One region of the Gemella haemolysans ATCC 10379 genome, then DNA from elsewhere that is predicted to be linked to it. Evidence: riboswitches for the same ligand, from Rfam matches in the RefSeq annotation. Region 1 holds a riboswitch; the other holds the start of a gene.

Region 1 (10,820 bases):
TTCTAAATAAGATGAAAGCTTTCGGTAATATTGTTTGCTTTAGAAACTTAGAAAAAGCTACTAAAGATGCGATTAAACTATTTGGTGATGAAAATAGTATTAATGTAATTATCGAGCGTAGTTATGATGATTACATCAACGGCTTCACGGATGAAGATACAGGAGTTATATTCAAAGGGTATAAGGAACTATGTGAAGAAATCATAGAAAAATTCCCAGACCCAACAGAAATCAAACTAGAAAAAGATAAGAAAGAGTTTGTTAAGTTATTTGGTGAAATCTTGAAGAGAGAAAATATCTTGAGAAACTATGATGAATTCAGTAGTTTTGAGAAGATAATTTCTGAGAGATTGAAACAAGATATGAAGAGTGTATATATTTGGATAAAAGATGAGTCAATATCACCAAAACCACCGATAATAGATCCTGATGGGCCTATTATAGATTACTCTGATGTTGAATTCCATATTGATCTTCTAAAAACTGAAGAGGTAAATCTTGATTATATCCTAGCCTTAATTCTTGAAAAAGCTAAAGAGCAAGGTACGAATAATGAAATATTAAAAGAAGAAATAAGAAGATTGATTCGTTCTTCACTTGGAACAAGAGCAAAAGAAGAATTAATTATTGAATTTATCAATCGTACAGACTTAACTAAGTTTGATAAAAATGAAGATATACTAGAAGCTTTTTATGAATATGCTAAGATTGAGAAAGAACAAAAGATAAATGAACTTATCACTGAAGAAAATCTAAAAGAAAAATCTAAGAAATTTATAGAGAAATCAATTAGTAGAGGATATGTTGCCCAAGGTGGAACTGAATTAGATGATGTATTACCACCAGTAAGACGTGTTGGTGGAGAAAGAGAAGCTAAGAAGCAATCAGTTCTTTCTAAACTGAAAGATATCGTTAAGGTATTTGTGGGGATATAATATAAATTAGCTAATTTTATTTTAAATAAATGTATTAAAATCTATATTTAAATCAGATAAAATTTTTGATTTAAATATAGATTTGTGTTAGAATTAAATCATAAAAGAGAGAGCCGTTTTAAAGACGGTAGCTCGTGTTTAAGATTATATTAAATAACCATCTACTCGGCTAAAGTAAAGATGGTTATTTTTTATTGTCATTTTTAAACGCATTTATACATACACCAACTACGGTTGCAATCAAAAGATTTACACCTATAATAGTTTGTATAATTTCATACGCAGACAACTTGCTACTCCTTTCGTCCAGATTTTGTTACTTATGAGCATAAGCATCATCTCCTTCCGTATAAAAGTAGCCACCATCTTTATCAGAAGTATTAAACTCCTTAACTCCTCTCTCCATCACTGATTATATCAGAAATTTGAAGAGGACACAAAGAAAATCAATAGTTATTTAAAATTTAGTATTCTTTCTTAAAAACACGTATATAACCGATACGTGTCTTTTTTTATGTACATGATCTATGCTATAATAAAGTTGATATTAATTGATTTCATATTAGGAGAAGGATATGGCTAAAAGATGTTGTAAAAAAAGAAGAGAAGTAGCTTATAAGATAGAACATAGTCCGAGACCGATTAAGCTTTCAGAAGAGATGGATAAGATAATAAAAAATTTACTTTGGTATATTCCGAATATTGATTCATACCAAGCGACTAAAAATGAGTTTATTTCTGATAGAATCTATGATGAATTTTCATTTACCTATATAATGGAGCAAATGGGTATGAAGGAAAGTCGTGATGTGAGATGGATAGGACAAAAGGAAGTAATAAGTAAAGAAGACTGGGAATTTTTTGAGGGGGAAATTTGTACTAATTGTCAAAAAATCATAGTAGCAAAGTATAGTACTTTGTCTAAAATAAATACCTTATTAACTACTATTAGAAACGCTATAGCACATGGACATTTTGCTATAGTAGAAGATTATATAATTGGATTTAATCTAAAACTCTCTTCAAAAGATCCTGAGGGGTTGAGGAAAGCTATTATTAAGATTAAACCAAAACCATTACTTTCAGCTTTAGAGAAATTAGCTTCACCAATGGGTAAAGAATTATTACTTGCATATGCATTTAGAAAAGTTGGTTATGATGTTAAAGAGCCCAAAAATAGAAGTAGGGATTTTGATTTATGTCTTGAAAAGAATGGTAAAAAATATGTTATTGAGATAAAATCTTACAGAGGAAATACATATCTTCATCCTAAACATGTTGAAATCTTCCTTAAGAGAGCAGAAAAAGCTTTACCTGAGGTTGAGAGAGTTTTACTCGTTGATACTTCGAGGGTGACTAAGTCAGTAAGACAATTGGAATCAAAAATTAAAGATTTTAGAATTGTTGACATTAATGATGTAAAACTGTTACTAGGTGAAGAACCTGTAGATATATTAGAAAAATAAATCTATAATTAATAAGAAGAGCGATTCAAAAATAATAACTTTTAAAAAAGTGTATATGAGAATTCATAGACGCAGTGGTTTATTGATATCTAAATTCGCTTTATGAAAGGTTTTAGATATCTAATAACCTGTGCGGGGGTGACTCGACAAAATCGATTTCTACGAAATCACGATTTTTGAGTCACTCCCATATTTTTTATTTCATTTGTTCACTTACAGTACTTACTTTTTCTAGAATTTCATCTAGACTGAAGTATCCGCTTTTTTGAATAGATAGTCTTCCTTCGATATATACTTCTACAGTTGGTGCTGAAAGAATGCCTCGTTGAGCAGCAATTTCCATATTTTCTTCTAATGAAACGTAGTATGCTGGAATATCTTTGTGATCTTCTTGCCACGCAGTAATTCTGTTTTTTATTGAGTGGCACGGCATGCATGTGGCAGTTCCGTATTGAATAATCGCTATGTCATTGTCACTGATAATTTTATTTAAGTCGTCGTTTTTTGTAAAATCAATCATATTTAATAATCCTTTATTTTCTATATAAGAAGTGTATGTAATATCTTACCTTCTTTTAATATGTGTATATTATAGTTGTTTTAAAAGTTAATTACAACTATTATTAATTGTGTATATACATGGTTCAAAAATAGAATATTATAAAAATTTTCTGAAAACTATTGACAATAATTTTAAAAGATGATATTATTTTTATAACATAAATAGATTAAGTATTATAAAAAGAGGCCGCGATGACTAATTTAAAAGGTAGCATCGCCGAAGTGATTAAATTCACTGGGGTTATGTCGAATAGGCATAACACTGTCATTAGAAAATGCCCATTTTCTTCATGGTGAGCTTTTTATAATAAGGGCAAGAGGAATAGGATAGAATTATAAGCTAGACTACAAGGACCTTTTGTTCTTGTAGTCTATTTTTTATAACATTTTATGAAGGAGAAGATAATGAGATTATTTGATGGTATGACGGTGGAAAATGGTGAACTGAATATTTCGGGAGTTGGAGTAAGTGAGTTAAAAGCTCAATATGGAACACCACTTTATGTTTATGATGAGAATATGTTAGTGAATCAATGTAGAACTTTTATTAATAACTTCAAAAGTTCAAGGTTTAGTACAGAAGTTCTTTTTGCATCGAAAGCTTTTAGCTGTTTAGAGGTATTAAGAATTGCGAATAGAGAAGGCTTAGGTGTAGATGTGGTTTCACTCGGTGAGATTCATACAGCATATAAAGCTGGTTATGATATGAGACGAGCTTATTTCCATGGAAATAATAAAACTCGTGAGGAACTACAATATGCATTAGAAGTTGGAGTAGGAACTATTGTTATAGATAACAACTATGAATATGAAATGATTAATAAAATCGTAAGAGAGAGTGGAAATACTGTAGATGTACTGTTAAGAATTAATACTGGTATTGATGCTCATACTCATGAATATATCAAAACAGCAAAAGATGATTCAAAATTTGGTTACTCAGTATACGATGAAACAATTTATGATTTAATCGCAGATATTAATAATCAAAGCAATCTTAACTTCGTAGGATTCCACTCACACATCGGATCACAAATTTTTGAAAAAACTTCATTTTTCGAAGCTGTAAAAGTGGTAATGGAATTTACGAGAAGAGTTCAAGAAAGATTAGGTTTAACTATAAGTGTTCTTAACCTAGGTGGAGGTTTCGGAGTTTATTATACTGAAGAAGATAGACCTTTTGAACTTGCTGAGTTTCTAAGAGAGTATATCGAAGTGGTTGAACGTGAAAGTGATAATTTTGGCTTAGATCTAACTAAGGTAGTTATTGAACCTGGTAGAAGTTTAACATGTAACGCAGGTAGCACATTATACAGTGTTGGTGGAGTTAAGAAAACTTTTGCTGGTCGTGAATACGTGTTCGTTGATGGAGGTATGGCAGATAATCCTCGTTATGCATTATATAAAGCAAAATACGAGGCGATGTTAGCTAACAAGATGAATGAAGAAGCAGATGCAACTTATACAGTTGCTGGTAAATGCTGTGAGTCTGGAGACATGTTAGTAATGGATGCAAAATTACCTAGAGCTGAGCAAGGTGACTTACTATTAGTATCATCGACTGGAGCATATAACTATAGTATGAGTAGTAACTACAATAGATTACCGAAGTTACCAGTAGTATTTGTAAAAGATGGAACTAGTCGCCTAGTAGTAAAAGGTGAGACTTTAGAAGATTTAATTAGACAAGATATTTAATTCAAAAAATAACAAAAAAATATTATTAAAAATATATAAAAATAACATAGATACAAGGAGAATAAGATTATGACAATTTATACAGGAAGCGGAGTAGCAATAGTAACACCATTTTTCGAGGATGGAAGTGTAGATTATGAGACATTTGGAGAGTTAATCGAATTCCAAATTGCTGAGGGAACTGATGCGATTATCGTAGCGGGAACTACTGGTGAGAGTTCAACTATGCCTGACGATGAGCAAGTAGCGGTTATTAAATTCGCTATTGATAGAGTAGCAGGTCGTGTACCGGTTATCGCGGGTAGTGGGGTTAACGATACGGCCCACTCAATTAGATTAAGCCAAGAGATTGAAAAATTAGGACCAGATGCATTATTAGTAGTAACTCCATACTACATCAAAACTAGCCAACAAGGTTTAATTGAACACTTCGAAGCGATTGCTAATAGTGTTGATTTACCAATCGTACTTTATAATGTACCGGGAAGAACTGGTCAAGTTATGGCGCCTGAGACTATTTTACACTTATCTCAACACAAAAATATCGTGGCATATAAAGATGCTGTAGGGGACATTGCTCATACTTTAGCAGTTAGAAACTTAGTAGGTGATAAAATTGATATTTACTCAGGAAATGATGATATTAATGTACCGATTATTTTAGCGGGTGGTAAAGGAACAATTTCTGTTTTAGCTAACGTTTATCCAAAAGCTACGCACTTAATGTGTAAATATGCTTTAGAAAGACAAGTGGATAAAGCTTTCGCTCTTCAACTTAAATATTTAGACTTCATCCACATGTTATTCGCTGAGCCAAACCCAATGCCAGTTAAAAAATGTGTAGAATTAATTGGAAAATCAGCTTGTCACTATCGTCTACCTATGACACACGTTGCACCAACATTAGCGACAAGATTAGAGCAAGAGATTGCAAGACTTAATTCATTACAAGGAGAGTAAAAATGAGAGTTTTATTAAGTGGTTACAATGGAACTATGGGACAAGTTCTAAAAAACTATATTCAAGATAACACTGCCTTAGAAATTGTTGCAGGTGTAGGTCGTGAGTTGTTAGAAGAGAAATTCCCAACTTATACTTCATATGAAGGATTAGAAAAGATTGCTGATGTGATTATTGATTTTTCTCATCATGCTGGGACTGCCTCTTTAGTGGAGTATGCTAAACGTACAGTAACAAAAGTCGTAATTGCGACAACTGGTCATACTACAGAAGAATTAGAATTAATCGATGAATTAGCAACTCAAGTAGGGGTAGTTTACGCTGGAAATTATAGCTTAGGAGTAAATGTCTTAGTAGAATTAGTAAAAAAAGCTAGTGAACTTTTACTAGGATATGATATCGAAGTTATAGAAAAACACCATAATAAAAAAGTAGACGCACCTAGTGGAACTGCTAAAATGTTAGTGGATGCGGTTAAAGACGTAGAAGATTATAATAGAGTCTATGGTCGTCATGGAGATATGAAACGCCAAGAAAAAGAGATTGGAATTCATGCAGTTCGTGGTGGAACTATAGTAGGTGAGCATGAAGTGATTTTTGCTGGTGAGGATGAGGTAATTGAAATTAAACATACAGCATTAAGTAAAAAAATGTTCGCAAAAGGATCTGTTACAGCAGCACAGTGGCTTAATACTGTAGGAGAACCTAGATTATATTCTATGAAAGATGTACTAGGTATAAAATAATAAAGTTAGAAGCGACTCAAGGTTATACTATTAGATGTTTTATTGAGTCTTCCTTATGAAGTTTATAAAAATATTCATAAGTAGAGTGGTTGGTATACTACTTAAATTAAAAATACTATAATAAAGTTAAATTGACATATGTAAAAATTAAATATAAAATAGAAAAAAATCATATAGATAATAGGAGAAAGAAATGAAATCAACAGAAGAGATTATTAAATTTATAGCAACATCTAAAAAGAAAACACCGGTAAAAGTTTACGTTAATTTTAACGCTGAAGTAGAATTTCCAGAAACATTAGAAGTTTATGGTGAAGGGAATTCAAGAGTAATTTTTGCGGATTTCGCTGATTGGGTGGAATTTTACGAAGCTAACAAATCTGCGGTAGTAAATCATCGTGTGGAAAACGATCGACGTAATAGTGGTGTACCGATGATCGATTTAACTCAGTTCAACGCTCGTATCGAACCAGGTTGTTCAATTCGTGAACATGTTAGTATCGGAGATAATGCGGTTATCATGATGGGTGCTGTTATTAACATCGGGGCAAAAATTGGGAAAAACACTATGATTGATATGAATGCTATTTTAGGTGGACGTGCTGAAGTTGGGGAAAATTCTCATGTTGGTGCTGGATCTGTATTATCAGGTGTTATTGAACCAGCTAATGCAACGCCAGTACGTGTAGGGAACAATGTTCTTATCGGTGCTAATGCGGTAGTATTAGAAGGTGTACAAATTGGAGATAATGCCGTTGTTGCAGCTGGAAGTGTAGTAACAAAAGATGTAGCTAGTGGTGATGTTGTAGCGGGAGTACCTGCAAGAGTAATTAAAACACGTAGTGAAGTTGCAGAAGAAAAAGTAGACATTATTGCAGAATTAAGAAACTTATAATAAAGTAGGAAGAGAAGATGAAAGTAATTACTGAAGAGAATTTAACATCATGGCGTAGACATCTGCACCAAAATCCAGAGTTATCATTGGAAGAGCATAAAACTAAAGAATTTATCGCTAGTATCTTAAAAGAATATGGTATAGAATATCAAGAAACTCTTGAGACAGGATTAGTAGTGATTTTTAAAGCAAGTGTGGAGACTAAAGATACGATATTATTTAGAGCTGATATTGATGCATTGCCAATTACAGAGGAAAATGATGTTGATTTTAAATCGAAAAATGATGGTGTAATGCATGCATGTGGTCATGATGGACACACGACTATGCTTTTAGGAAGTGTTATAGAAGCGGCTGATTATTATAAAAATAATGATACGAAGGTAAATAGTATTTTTGTATTCCAACCTGCTGAAGAAACTTTCGGTGGTGGAAATTTATTAATCAATGATTTTGATTTTTCACATTATAATATTTTAGCAAGTTATGCCCTGCATATGAATCCAGATTATCCTGAAGGTCATATTGTCTCTAAACCAAAAGAAATTATGGCCAGTGCTAATGAATATAGAATTTATATTAAAGGACGTGCGGCGCATGTTGGTTTGAAAAATACTGGAATTGATGCTCTTAATGTAGCTACAATGTTCTTCCAAGAGATGTTAAAGCTTAATGCATTGCATACTAAAGCACGTAATACTAACATTATTCATATCGGTAAAATGTACGGTGGAGATGCGATGAATGTCGTTGCTGAGAATGCATATCTGGAAGGAACGATTAGAACATACAGTATGGAAGATTTAGAGACAATTAAAGCTGCGATTGAAAATACGCGTGTAGGACTTGAGCATCTTACTGGTGCAAGTATTCGCGTTGATTTTGCTGAAGGGTATCCTGCGGTAATTAATGATGAAGTTCCTTATCAAGTAATTAGAGAAGTCATAGAAAAAGAAAATATCGACTATATTGAGTTAGAGGAAGCTTATCTGTATGGGGAAGATTTCTCATTCTTCAGTAGACTTTCTCCTATAAACTATAGCTTTTTAGGTTTAAGAAACGAAGAGAAAAACTATGTTTCAGGGTTACATACACCAACTTTCAACTTCGATGAAAAAATATTAAAAGTAGGGGTTCAATATTACCTTGGAATATTGAAATATTATAACGAGTAATTTTTTGATTTTTTAGTAAGATAAACGGGAGTGACTCAAAAATCGTGATTTCAGAGAAAGCGATTTTGTCGAGTCATCCCCGCATAGTTTATTAGATATCTAAAAAGCTTTTATAAAGCGAATTTAGATATCAATAAACCACTGCGTCTATGAGTTCTCATATGAATTTTGTTAAATTTTAGGACTTTTGGGGCATCTTCGTTTAATTAAGAAAGGATCTTTATGGCAACAATTGAGTTAAATTATAATAATATAAGACAAAATGCTATTAATTTAAAAGAACAGGCACAGGATATAATAGCTGTAGTTAAAAATAATGCGTATAATTTAGATTTAAGAGAGTGTGTAAAATTATACTCTGAAGTAGGAATTAATTATTTTGCTACGACAAAAGAAGAAGAGTGCAAGGTAATAAGGGAAACATTAGGAAAAGAAGCTAATATCTTTCTTTTAAACCCCACTTATGACTTTGCATTAGCAAGAGAATACAATATCGAGATAAATATAGCGAGTCTTGAATATTTAAAAGAAAATATTGAAAAACTGAAAGATTTAACATTGCAGTTGGAATTCGCTGGTAGTATGAGACGTGCTGGAGCAAAAAATCTGGAAGAAGTACTTGAAATTATAGCTTTCTGTAAAGAAAATGATTTGAAATTGAAAGGATTTTGGTCTCATTTTTCATTTGCGGATGAGTTTGATGGTTTCTATGAAAAAGAAAAAGAATTGGTGTTAAATGTTCTTGACGAAGCACTAAAAAATTACGATTTCGAAGTAGTTCACTTGCAAAATAGCGCCTCATTTTTACGTGACGGTGTCTTTGAAAAAACAACACATCAGAGATTAGGAATTATTCTTTATGGAGCTATGCCTTATGATGTGAATGTAAACCTAGTTGCTTTAGAAAATCTAGTTATTAAGAATCCAATTACTGTTTATGGTGAAATAATTAATATAGTAAAATTAAATAAAGGTGAGTGCATAGGGTATTCTAATTCTTATATAGCTGATGTTGACAAAAAAGTAGGAATTGTTAATATTGGCTATGGTGATGGGATACTGAGAGATAGATTAAAAGGAAAAACTTGTATTATTAATGGAAAAAATAGAAATATTTATTCAACTATGATGAGTCACTTAGTTGTTGAAATAGGTGAAGAAGAACAAATAGGTGATAGAGTTTATGTTTATGATGATAAACAACAACTTCATGATTATACTAAGTATTTCGGACCGAACTCTGTTCAACTTGCTGCATTGAATTATGATAGTTTAAAAGTGAAAAAGATATATTAAAAAAAGGGGGTGACTCATAAATTAGTTTTGTAGAGTTACTCCCTTTTTTATATTTGTAAATTTTAGGAATAATTAAAAGAAAGAAGTGATTCATGATAAACACGAGTCACTTCTTTAAAAAAAGGAAAAATTTTAAATGAATTTAAATTAACAAACATTAATCTAAATATATTAGAGATACTTATTTTTCTTGTTCTTCTTGGAATTTTTTAGCAATTTTAGCTTCAAAATCTTGAGGAATAGAACTTTGTTTGATTACGATTACGTCAGATTTAGCATATCTAACAATACCTTCAGAAACTGATCCCATAAGCATACGTTTGAATCCAGTTAAACCTGAAGAACCACAAACTACAAGGTCGATACCTTTTTCATCAACGATGTCTTCACTTAGAACAATTTTTGGAATACCTTGTTCAACAATACCGAATACTTTTGTTAGCCCAGCTTCTTTAGCAGCGTCCGCATAACTATCAACTAATTCTTTAGTACGTTTGTAGAATGAGTTGAAAATATATGGATCTGATAAACCAGAAGTTGCGATTGTCGCATCAATTACAGAAGCGATATATAACTCTGCATCTTCATTTCTCAGGGCGATAGCTACAGCATTTTTAAAAGCCCACTCAGCTTGTTTAGAACCATCAACTGCGACTAAAATTTTTGTATATTTGTTTTCCATAATCAGAACCTCCGACTTCTATTTCTATACTTATATTATACCATATTTACAAAAAAAGTAAACGCTATTTTCATAAAAACAGTATTAACTTTTAAAAATAAAGTAAAGAAAAACCTATAAGACTATACAACTTTGTATTTTCCTATAGGTTTAATTTTTTTGTTTTTATGAATATTGATTATACGTTTTCATCAACTACAGTGATAAGTCGTTTTCTCTTGTGCTCTTTATTATCTATTGTAACTTTATATACTAATTCGTATGTTCCAGGTTTAGTATTGTCTACTTCTCCTTCGATAATAAGATCGTCAAGGTAAGAGTGACCAGCTTTACGAGCAATTATTCCATCTTTACCTAGATCAATATCTTCTCCTACTTTAATAGTAGCATTCTCAGGGATAATAAA
Region 2 (10,820 bases), on a different contig from region 1:
AGAATGTGAAGAATAAGAATGACATTACTATCTGCATTGTATATGTTATAAACGCCATCATATCACCAACTTGAATACTACCAGCATCTATATTTTTTCCACCAACCCAGATTATTAATAATGCAATACCATTCATAATTAGCATAATCATTGGCATAAGCGCTGATAAAGTTCTATTGATGAAAAGTTGTTCATTTTTTAAAACTGTATTTTCTTTATCAAATCTTTCTTCTTCATATTTTTCACGACCAAAAACGCGAATTACAGAAATACCAGTTAATGCTTCACGAGTTACCAAGTTTACTCTATCTATTAGCTTTTGCATAATTTTAAACTTCGGCATTACTAAGAATGAAATTATTCCTAATGTTAAACCTAAGATACCTACACCCAATGCAATTATCCAAGTCATTCCAGTATCAGTTTGAGTAACTTTATAAACCCCATAAACTGCCATCATCGGGGCATAGATTGCGATAAATAACATCATATTTAAAGCATTTTGAATTTGTTGAATATCGTTTGTACTTCTTGTAATTAGTGAAGCTGTAGAAAATTTATCAATATCTTGTTTAGAAAATGATAGTACTTTGTTATAAAGTTTTTCTCGTAAGTTATAAGCTATTTTCGAAGAAATTCTACTAGCTATAAAGTTCGATATAACACTTCCAATACCTGAAATAAATGTTACGATTATCATCATTATTCCAACTTCTTTTAGATAATTTTTTCTAATCTCATTAGTATCAATTCCTACATTATTTCTATACTCTTCTTTAACATAACGAACTCCAGCTTGTTTAGTTATCATATCAGCCGAACTTCCTAAGTCACTAATTGATTTATTCTTTTGTTCAATTAAACTATCTTTTTTGACTAGTCCTAGTTTGACACCTTCTGCAACCTTATCCAAATCTAAGTTTTCAGATTTTGCACCAGATACAACTGTCATAGCACTTTTAAAAATATCATTTAGTTCACTACGTTCTTGATCATTAATATTATCTAGTTTATAGACATCCCCATCTTTCGTATATTTAGCTGTAACTTTTTTAATTTCATCATCAGTCATAAATAATTGCAATTCTCTAAATGATTTTTCACTTATTTTTTCCGGTACAGAATCTTGAATACCACTTTGTTGAATACCTTTATCGACAATATTACTTGTATATGTCGGAAGTGCTAGCTCTGCAACAACACGAACGCCTAATATCGCAACTAAAAATATCATCGGTATCAGGAAACCTTTTAAATATTTAATTAGTTTCATTATTTTCCTCCTTATCAGATAATTCTTCTCTAAAAATCCCATTTACTCGAGATAATAATATATCAAACGCTTCTTTTTCCCTTGTATCAAATTTATCCCAGATAGATTTAAACCAGATTTCATAAGCTTTTCTATGTGATTCAATACATTCGACTCCTTTTTCAGATAAACTAAGATATTTTTTTCTTTTATCTTTTTCATCTGTACTTTGAACAACAAAATCTTTTTCTAGTAATTCACTTACAAGTGCTGTAACTCTAGGTTTTGTCACATGTAGTTCTTCACCTAATTCCTGCATAGTAATTTTCTCTTTACAAGATAAAAATAACATTGCTTGAAATTCAGGTTTTCTATACGGCGCATCACTTTTCTTATGAAATCTTTTCATTATCAATCTAAATTCTTCCATCATCTCCATTGCTTTATGATATGAAATTTCATCTATGCTCATTTTATACCTCCTTTAATCAAGAATAGTTCACAATATTAACTAAATAGTTAACTATGTTAACTATTATATTTTATTTTATATTCTTAGTCAATAGATAATTAAATTATTTCAATAAAAAAAGATTAATCTAGAATTTTTCTAGATTAATCTTTTTTCCTATTTACTAAACACCCAAGCTTGAGCAAGGTTGTTTTTTATATCATTTTCCGTGAAACCATTATAACTTGTAAGTTTAACATCATCGTCATTCGGATCGTTGATATAGAATTTATCGTCTTCAAAACCACGAATAACTTTATATGTTACTTTGTCACCAAATACTCCAGATTTTAATCTAACAAGTATAGGTTTATTATCTCTTAAGGCATTTTCTAAGTTTTCCACTAATTTATCAGTTTCAATACGTTCAACTTTAAGATTATATTTTTCAGCAAAAGCTGTAATAATCGTAGGTTGAGTTCCTTGATTTCTGATATAGTACTTATTACCAGCCCAAGAAGCAAGCTCTTCTACAGTTGCTTCATCTTTACCTATATATTTAGCAATCATCGCTAATGAGATAATAGCATCACCATTATCCTCAATTGTTTTCTTGGCATCAAGACCATATGCTATATTTTTATATGCATCTTGTTTCATATAGTACATAGGAACTGAAAGTCCTTTTTGTGGTAAGTTTAGTAACTGTTCTTTTCGTTTTGCATTATAATTATCAATGTTAATTAAATAATATAAGTATCCCTCTATACCATCTCTTAAAGATTCGATAAATTGTTTATTAACTATTTCATTATTTAATAAATCAACATCAATTCTATTTCCTATATTGGCCGAAATTAGTTTTATCTGGGGTAATTTATCACTTAATTGAGGGAAATTCGCCTGTTTCTCAGATGATGATATCTTCGAAATATAGTGTTCTGAAAGATTTTTTTCAACACTTCTTGCTACAATAGATGATTCTTGTGTTCCATAGTATACTTTCACACCAAAAACTTCTTTATTACTGTCATTATTAGTATCAATATCAATCAACATTTCTACTGAATTTTCTGCAGCAATTTTTAGAATATCTTCTTTTGAAGGATACGAATCATCATTATCTCTTGTTAATATTACTTTTATTCTGTCTTTTTCTAATATCTCTTTTAACTGTTTAGCTAGTTTCAAATTATAAGATTTAGAAGATATACCTTTATAATCAACCTTCTCTTCTTGTGAATTAACAGGATTCAATAAGACTGAATAAGAAGCTAATTTTTCTTTGTTTTGATCTTCAGGACTTTTCTGCCCAGTCCCTAAAATACTCCAACCTGGTATCCATCCTACAAAACTATCCTTTGTTTTAACTTCATACCAAGTATCAGATTTACTTAACATTTCAACATTATCTCCAGCTGTCACTTTTTTTAGTGTTGGATAAGAATCATCTGGTCCTGTTCTAATTTCAATTTCTTTTGCAATAGTAATATTATTTTCAGAATTAGATGATAAATTCATTTTCTCACCTATATATGTTACTACGCCTCCTACAACGAGTACTAATAATAGTATAGATATTACGAATAATATTCCATTCTTATTTCTTCTTTTTATTCTCATAATTAATTTCCTGCTGATAGTTTTTCGTAAACAATAGTAATCGGACCATCGTTAACAATATTAACTTCCATCATTGTTTGAAAAATACCAGTCTCTACTGTTACACCTTCTTCTCTCAAAAATTCATTAAATTTTTCATATAATTGATTAGCTTTTTCTGCTCCAGCAGCACTTGTAAAACTTGGTCTATTACCTTTTTTCGTATCAGCGTATAAAGTAAATTGTGAAACTGATAAGATACTTCCTCCAACATCTTTTAGACTCAGGTTAATTTTATCATTTTCGTCTTCAAATAAGCGTGCTTGTGCTACCTTTTTTGCTAAGTATTTCGCATCTTCCTCTGTAGAATCTTTATGAACTCCCACTAAAAGACAGTATCCTTTATCAATACTACCCACAACTTTATTCTCAACACTTACACTGGCTTTTTTAACTTTTTGTAATATAATTTTCATATATCCACCTATTTAACTATTCTTTCTACGCTATATACATCTTGAATTTGTCGTAATTTTTTAATCATATAATCGCATTCACTAACATTTTTTACATATATCCCTATCGTAATAACGCATGTTTTATCAGATTTTGATTCAGAGTTAAGTTTTTTAATCTCAACTCTACTTTCACTTAATGTTAATAGAACGTTTTGTAATAATAATTCTCTATCAAAAGCGTGAATTTGTAGTGTTACACTATAACGACGTGCATTTAAGCTTTCTACCCATTCAACATCCAATAATCTTGCATGATCTTCTTCACTTAAATTTGGACAATTATGTCTATGAACTGTAACCCCTCGACCTTTTGTAATAAATCCTACTATGTCATCTCCTGGAATTGGTTGACAACATTTAGATAATCTTACAAGAATATTATCTACACCTTTAACATAGACACCCGTTTCAGTTACTATTTTTTTATTATCTTCTGCATTGAAAAGTTTCTCAATTTTCGCTTGAGTCATCTTTTCTTTTCTAATTTTTTCTGTTAATCTTGCAAAGACTTTATTCGCTGTAATTCCACCGTATCCTATGGCAACATACATTTCTTCAAGATTAGCAAATTTATATTTATTAAGTGCAGTAGTGATATTTTCTTCAGTTAAGACTTCATCTATATCAAAGTTATTAGCTTTAATCTCATCTTTTAATAAGATTTCACCTTTAACTAAGTTTTCTTCACGAGCTGCCTTTTTGAAGAATGCTTTAATTTTTGACTTAGTCTGAGATGATGTAGCAATCTCTAACCATGAGCGATTAGGTCCAGTAGAATTTTTACTAGTACGAATATCACAAATTTCACCAGTTGATAACACATAATCGAATGGCTCGATTTTATCATTTACAGTAGCTCCTACCATCTTATTACCAACTTCTGAGTGAATCGCATATGCAAAGTCGACAATACATGAACCCTTCGGTAATTCAATAATATCACTATTTGGTGTAAACACATAAATTTTATCACTCAATAAATCCACTTTTAATGATTCCATAAAGCTTTCAGCAGTTGCTTCTGTTTCATCGTTTTCCGCAATTTTTTGGAACCAATTTAATTTCTCATAGAAGTTATTGTTTTTATTAACTTTCTTACCTTCTTTATATGCCCAGTGTGCAGCAATCCCTTTCTCGGCAATTTCATGCATCTCATAAGTTCTAATTTGAACTTCTAAAGTTTGTCCATCTGGTGCAATTACCGTTGTATGAAGCGATTGATACATATTAGGTTTTGGCATTGCAATATAGTCTTTGATTCTTCCTGGAATAGGTACCCAAAGATTATTTACAAGACCTAAAGTAGCATAACAATCTGCTACGCTATCTACCAGGACACGAACAGCTAATAAATCATAAATCTGGTCAAAAGTTTTATTTTGCTTAACCATTTTTTTATAAATACTATATATATGTTTTGGTCTACCTGTTACCTGTGCTTTAATATTATTATCAGCTAAAATTGATGTTATACTTGAGCATGCATCTTTTATACTTTTTTCCCTTGCACTTCTTTTTTGTTTCATCATCCCTACTATTGAAAAATATTGAGATGGATGTAAGTATCTAAGAGATGTATCTTCCAGTTCCCATTTAACAGAACTTATCCCTAATCTATGAGCTAAAGGCGCATAAATTTCAAGTGTTTCACTAGAAATTTCACGTTGTTTTTCCTCGCGCATATACTTCATAGTTCTCATATTATGAAGTCTGTCTGCTAGTTTAACAAAAATAACTCTTAAATCTTTCGCTATCGACACAAAAAGTTTCCTATGATTCTCAGCTTGAGATTGTTTTTTAGAACGGAATTTTACTTTATCTAATTTTGTAACACCATCAACTATTACTGCTATATCTTCCCCAAAAGTTTCTTTTATATCGTCAAACGTATACTTCGTATCTTCTACAACATCATGCAAGAAACCAGCACATATTGTTGCATAATCTAATTTAAGCTCAGTTAAAATTCCTGCGACTTGAACTGGGTGTAATATGTATGGTTCCCCTGATTTTCTAAATTGTCCTTCATGAGCATCTTTTGCAAATTCATAAGCTTTTCTTATAATTTCAATTTGCTCATCTGATAAATATTTACTCGCCATATCTTCTACATTTTCATAACTATATGGATATTCAAGATTCACAGAAATTCCTCCTCTTTCGTAATTTAATCTACCCTTCATTTTACCATAAAATTGAAAAAATTTCCTTTAATTCAACTATAATATTTCAAATTTTAAGTATTTATATCAAGTCTTCACTTTATATAAATTTAAAATTCAAACTACTTCTACACCTATTTTTATAGATTAATCAAAAAAATCCTAGTTCAAATTCGAACTAGGATTAAATTTTTTTTATTTTACATCTACATCTTGAGATAAATCAACTTTATCTAAAGGTATCATTTTTGTTTTATATCTAATTTTGTGGTATAGATAGAAGAATAAGAAGATTGGAACTCCCATGTATGTTGTTAACATTCCACTCCAGTTAACTACACCTTTAGTAATAAGTTCTGTATCTTGACCGATAATTACAATTATACATAGTACTAAAGCGATGATTGGTCCTACTGGGAACCATTTTGCTCTATATTTAAGATCATTTAAATCTTTACCTTGAGCAATAAATGCTCTTCTAAATCTATAGTGACTTAACGCAATACCTAACCAAGCGATAAATCCAGTTAATCCACTCGCTGCTACGATATATGTATAAGCATTGGCACTTGTAAGTTGGATTAAGAAGATTAAGAATACTACTGCAGCTGTTGCAACTAATGAGATAACAGGAGTACCGTATTTAGTAACACGACCGAAAATTGGATACGCAAGTTTTTCTTTACTCATCGCATAAAGCATTCTTGTTGATGCGTACATACCTGAGTTACCAGCTGATAGAATTGATGTTAGGATTACTGCGTTCATTACACTTGCAGCTAATGCAAAACCTGCATTTTTAAAGACAATTGTAAATGGTGATTTAGCAATTTCTTCAGCGCTTGCAGCACCTAATAAATCTGGTGAAGTATAAGGAATTAATAATCCGATTACTAAGATAGCTAGTACGTAGAAGATTAAAATTCTCCAGAATACTTGTTTTACAGCTTTTGGAATACTTTTCTCTGGGTTTTCGCTTTCACCAGCAGTAATACCGATTAACTCAGTACCTTGGAATGAGTATCCTGCGATTAGGAATACTCCAAGAGTAGCAAGGATTTGTCCTGATAATGAAGAATCTTCTCCGATAAATGGTGCATCACCGATTGTTAGGTTTTTGAATCCAATGTATTCACCACCTAAAATACCGAAGATAGTTAAGCATCCTACTACTAAGAAAATGATTACTACTACTACTTTAATAAGTGCAAACCAATATTCACTTTCACCATATACTTTAACACTAAGTGAGTTTAAAGCGATAATAATAACTAGGAATAATAAGCTCCAAGCCCAGTGAGGAAGTACTCGCATAGGCTCCCAATAACTAATAGCTAATGCAGATAATTCTACGTCAGCTGCTACTGTAATTACCCAGTTAAACCAATAGTTCCATCCTAAAGCAAATCCTAATGAAGGATCTACATAACGTGTAGCATATGTACTAAATGACCCTGATGTAGGAAGATATGTTGCCATTTCCCCTAATGATGTCATTAAGAAATATACCATAAGTCCGATACATAAGTAAGCTACAATAGCTCCCCCAGGTCCCGCACTTTGAATTGCTTGACCACTTGTCATGAATAATCCACTACCAATACATCCTCCGATAGCAATCATGCTAATATGACGTGATCGTAAATTTCTTTTTACTTCTGTTGCATTATTGTTATTGCTGTTGTTTGTCATAATAAAAACCTCCTTGATAAAATAAAAAAGCATAACCTCCTACCATATTTGCACGGAGTTATACTTCACATTATCTCTCCAAAACAAGATATTAGTAGCGCAACATAGCCTCACGACTATGACAGTCCTATACTTAGTTCAATATAGGCCCAATAATATTAACATAGGATTAATATTATTTCGGCGATGTTTCCTTTCAAGTAATTTCATCAAGCCCTACACTCTCAATTACCCTACTGATAAAAATCGCAACCTCTACCTCACTTACTTTGTGAGGTACATATTCAATTAACTGTTTATTAGTATAATATACTTTTTAACTGTTGTCAACAAAAAATTTAATTTTTCTAAAAATTCAATTAAATATTGAATATATTATCTTCAGTACTTTTTCAGCAAAGCAAGAATATTCATATCTTTAGCTAATATTATATCAAAAAAAGAGTGACTCAAAATCATGATTTCAGAGAAATTTTGATTTTTGAATCACCCTAGCAATGTTTATTAGTTATTTAGAAATCTTTTTAATTATACTTACACGTATCTTCTCATTTCTATCAACTTGATAAACAAATGACTAATTAATCTTTCTTTTTTTCTTTTCTTTTTTTCAATAGTTTATAGTTTGTTATTATTCCTAGTAGCATTATAATCTCTAATATACTTAATAAAATCTTCATCATATCTCTCCCCCTTAAATACATAGAAACTCAGAATATAAATTTATATTAACTAATATCTTTCACAAATTGCCCCTTGGCGATATTCTTCTAATAAAATTTTTAATAACTCAATTTGTTTTTTTATTCTTGCACCGCTATCTGTGTCAGCTACTTTTTTTCTACATAATTTATCTACAACTCTTTTAGTTGAAATAATATCTGTCTCATTTTTTATTGATTCTTCTTTACTTTGGAAGATATCATGACTCATTATCTGTAATCCATAAGAATTATAAGTTAATGTATAACCACCATGACCTGTTGTTTTATGATAAGCTCTAGACATTCCACCATCAATAACAATTGTTCTACCATTAGCTTTAATCGGATTTTCTCCTTTTGTTTCCTTAACAGGAGTATGTCCATTTATAATGTGACCTTCACTAGTTAAACCAAACTCATTTAATAACTTAATGCAAAACTCTTCATTATCTCTAAGTTTATAATATGCATTTTTTACTTCTTCATGAGTAGATTTATCCTCTATAAAATATCTTTCGAACGTCGTCATATCACATTTACCAAATAATGGAGAGTAGCGACCTTGCCATAAGTAAAAGAACAACCCGTTATCTTCTCTACAACCGCAATAAAATATACTTCGAATTTTTTTATCGAAAAAGTCTAGTAGCTTCTTACCTGCATATTTCTTTCCTCCATAAGAAAATTCCTGGAAGTTTCCATCCTCATCGACTGGCATACAACCATGAAGAAGTAGATTCCCATTATAGCAGCAATACATAGCACCTTTATTAATAAATAATTCAACATGTTTTTTTAATTTTTCACTTGCTATAAATGATTCCTTTAATTTATTAATAATCTTTTCTTCTTCATCCGTTAATAAATATGGATTTTCTTTATCAACTGTTGGAAAATTGCATGACGTTAATGGATATTCTTTACCATAAATTTTTACAGTTTCTTTTTCAAAATCAATTTTATCTAGTAACGCACGTGATTCCATATCAAATTCAGGATGTTTATCAATAATCTGTTTTTCTAATTTAAATTGAATTATTGCCATAGCTTTATGCATTCTAGCTATTTGCATAATTTCATGTTCACTATATTTCAGCTCATCATCCTTAGATATTTTTGGTAAAAACTCTTTACAGTGATCACCCTTGTAGTACTTTTCACTAAAATTTAATAAATTCCTAATAGGAATTCCATATCTATCTTCTATAATATCTAAATTATCATATCTTGCACATATTCTTATTACATTTGCTAATGATATTCTGTCTCCAAGATAAGCCCCTACCCATAACATATCGTGATTTCCCCATTGAATATCAACAGAATGGTAATCTAATAATCTATCCATTATTTTATCAGGAAAAGGTCCTCTATCATAGATATCACCAACTATATGTAAGTGGTCGATTGTTAACTTGTGGATGCTTAATGATAATTCTATAATAAATTTTTCCCCAGCACCTAATTCAATAATATTCTCAAGTATTTTATCATAGTAGTCATTCTTATCACTACTTTGCATTTTATAAAGCAATTCATCAATAATATACTTAAAATCTGTTGGTAAAATTTTTCTTACTTTGGATCTAGTAAACTTTCTTGCTGCAACTTGCGTTACCTCTAATAAACGAAGAAGGGTAATTTTTTGAAACTCTTTATAATCACATGCATCATATTCTTTTCTTATAAGATTTAATTTTTCTTCTGGATAATAAATAATGGTAGCTAAGAGATTTAAATCTTTTCTAGGTAACCTGTTACCAAATACTTCTTTAAGTTTTTCTTTAATAATACCTGAACCATTTCTTAAAATATGATCGAAGGCTTCATACTCTCCATGAATATCACTTAAAAAATGCTCTGTTCCTTTAGGAAGTGTTAATATAGCCTCTAAATTAATTATTTCCTTAGTTGTTTCATCTATACTCTGAAAGTTTTCTGCTAATAGTTCTAAATGTTCCTTAGATATTTTCATGCCATTCTCCTTTTTATTATTTTCAATTAAATCTTAACACACTTCCTACTGTAATTCAAGAAATGTTACATGCTATCAAACTTACTCAAACGGATTATTACATATCATTCCTCATGAGATAAAATAAAAGAAATACGATACTAAATGTAAAACCTTAGTCTCATATTTCTTTTATAAATTTATTTTAATTTTCCTACAAATCTTTCCATCTCTTTCATCTCTTCAAGAGTATCAGAAACAAGAACATACATTGTATTTCCTTGTAATTCAGCAAAAGCTTCAGGCATTCTTAAAACAGCTTTTAATTTATCTTGATATTTATTTCTAATATCTTCATCTGAATATACATAATCTTTATAATCACGGCGTGTTGAAGCTAATCCATATTTTTGATCAACATTTAATCCATTAAATGTTCCATTAACTACTTCAGCGTATACTCTAAAATAATCTGTTGAATGTGC

What was found. Region 1 has a riboswitch for lysine ahead of lysA (diaminopimelate decarboxylase). Riboswitches for the same ligand answer to the same signal wherever they lie in the genome.
Region 2: linked by a shared signal. The riboswitch ahead of GEMHA0001_RS06560 (amino acid permease) and the one ahead of lysA (diaminopimelate decarboxylase) in region 1 are both predicted to bind lysine.

Annotation. Positions count from the first base shown of each region.
Region 1 is NZ_ACDZ02000005.1:100,574-111,393, forward strand. It holds gene GEMHA0001_RS01265 (type I restriction endonuclease subunit R) at 1-935, shown strand, start outside; gene GEMHA0001_RS01270 (restriction endonuclease) at 1,511-2,401, shown strand; gene GEMHA0001_RS01275 (thioredoxin family protein) at 2,598-2,921, opposite strand; lysine riboswitch at 3,136-3,271, shown strand; gene lysA (diaminopimelate decarboxylase) at 3,368-4,660, shown strand; gene dapA (4-hydroxy-tetrahydrodipicolinate synthase) at 4,730-5,620, shown strand; gene dapB (4-hydroxy-tetrahydrodipicolinate reductase) at 5,623-6,366, shown strand; gene dapD (2,3,4,5-tetrahydropyridine-2,6-dicarboxylate N-acetyltransferase) at 6,560-7,261, shown strand; gene GEMHA0001_RS01300 (M20 metallopeptidase family protein) at 7,279-8,436, shown strand; gene GEMHA0001_RS01305 (alanine racemase) at 8,659-9,732, shown strand; gene GEMHA0001_RS01310 (universal stress protein) at 9,914-10,414, opposite strand; gene GEMHA0001_RS09355 (immunoglobulin-like domain-containing protein) at 10,593-10,820, opposite strand, start outside.
Region 2 is NZ_ACDZ02000014.1:184,635-195,454, reverse strand. It holds gene GEMHA0001_RS06585 (ABC transporter ATP-binding protein) at 1-1,273, opposite strand, end outside; gene GEMHA0001_RS06580 (MarR family winged helix-turn-helix transcriptional regulator) at 1,260-1,724, opposite strand; gene GEMHA0001_RS06575 (N-acetylmuramoyl-L-alanine amidase) at 1,881-3,326, opposite strand; gene dtd (D-aminoacyl-tRNA deacylase) at 3,329-3,781, opposite strand; gene GEMHA0001_RS06565 (RelA/SpoT family protein) at 3,790-5,967, opposite strand; gene GEMHA0001_RS06560 (amino acid permease) at 6,181-7,677, opposite strand; lysine riboswitch at 7,765-7,943, opposite strand; gene GEMHA0001_RS06555 (fructose-bisphosphatase class III) at 8,410-10,356, opposite strand; gene GEMHA0001_RS06550 (ATP-grasp domain-containing protein) at 10,536-10,820, opposite strand, start outside.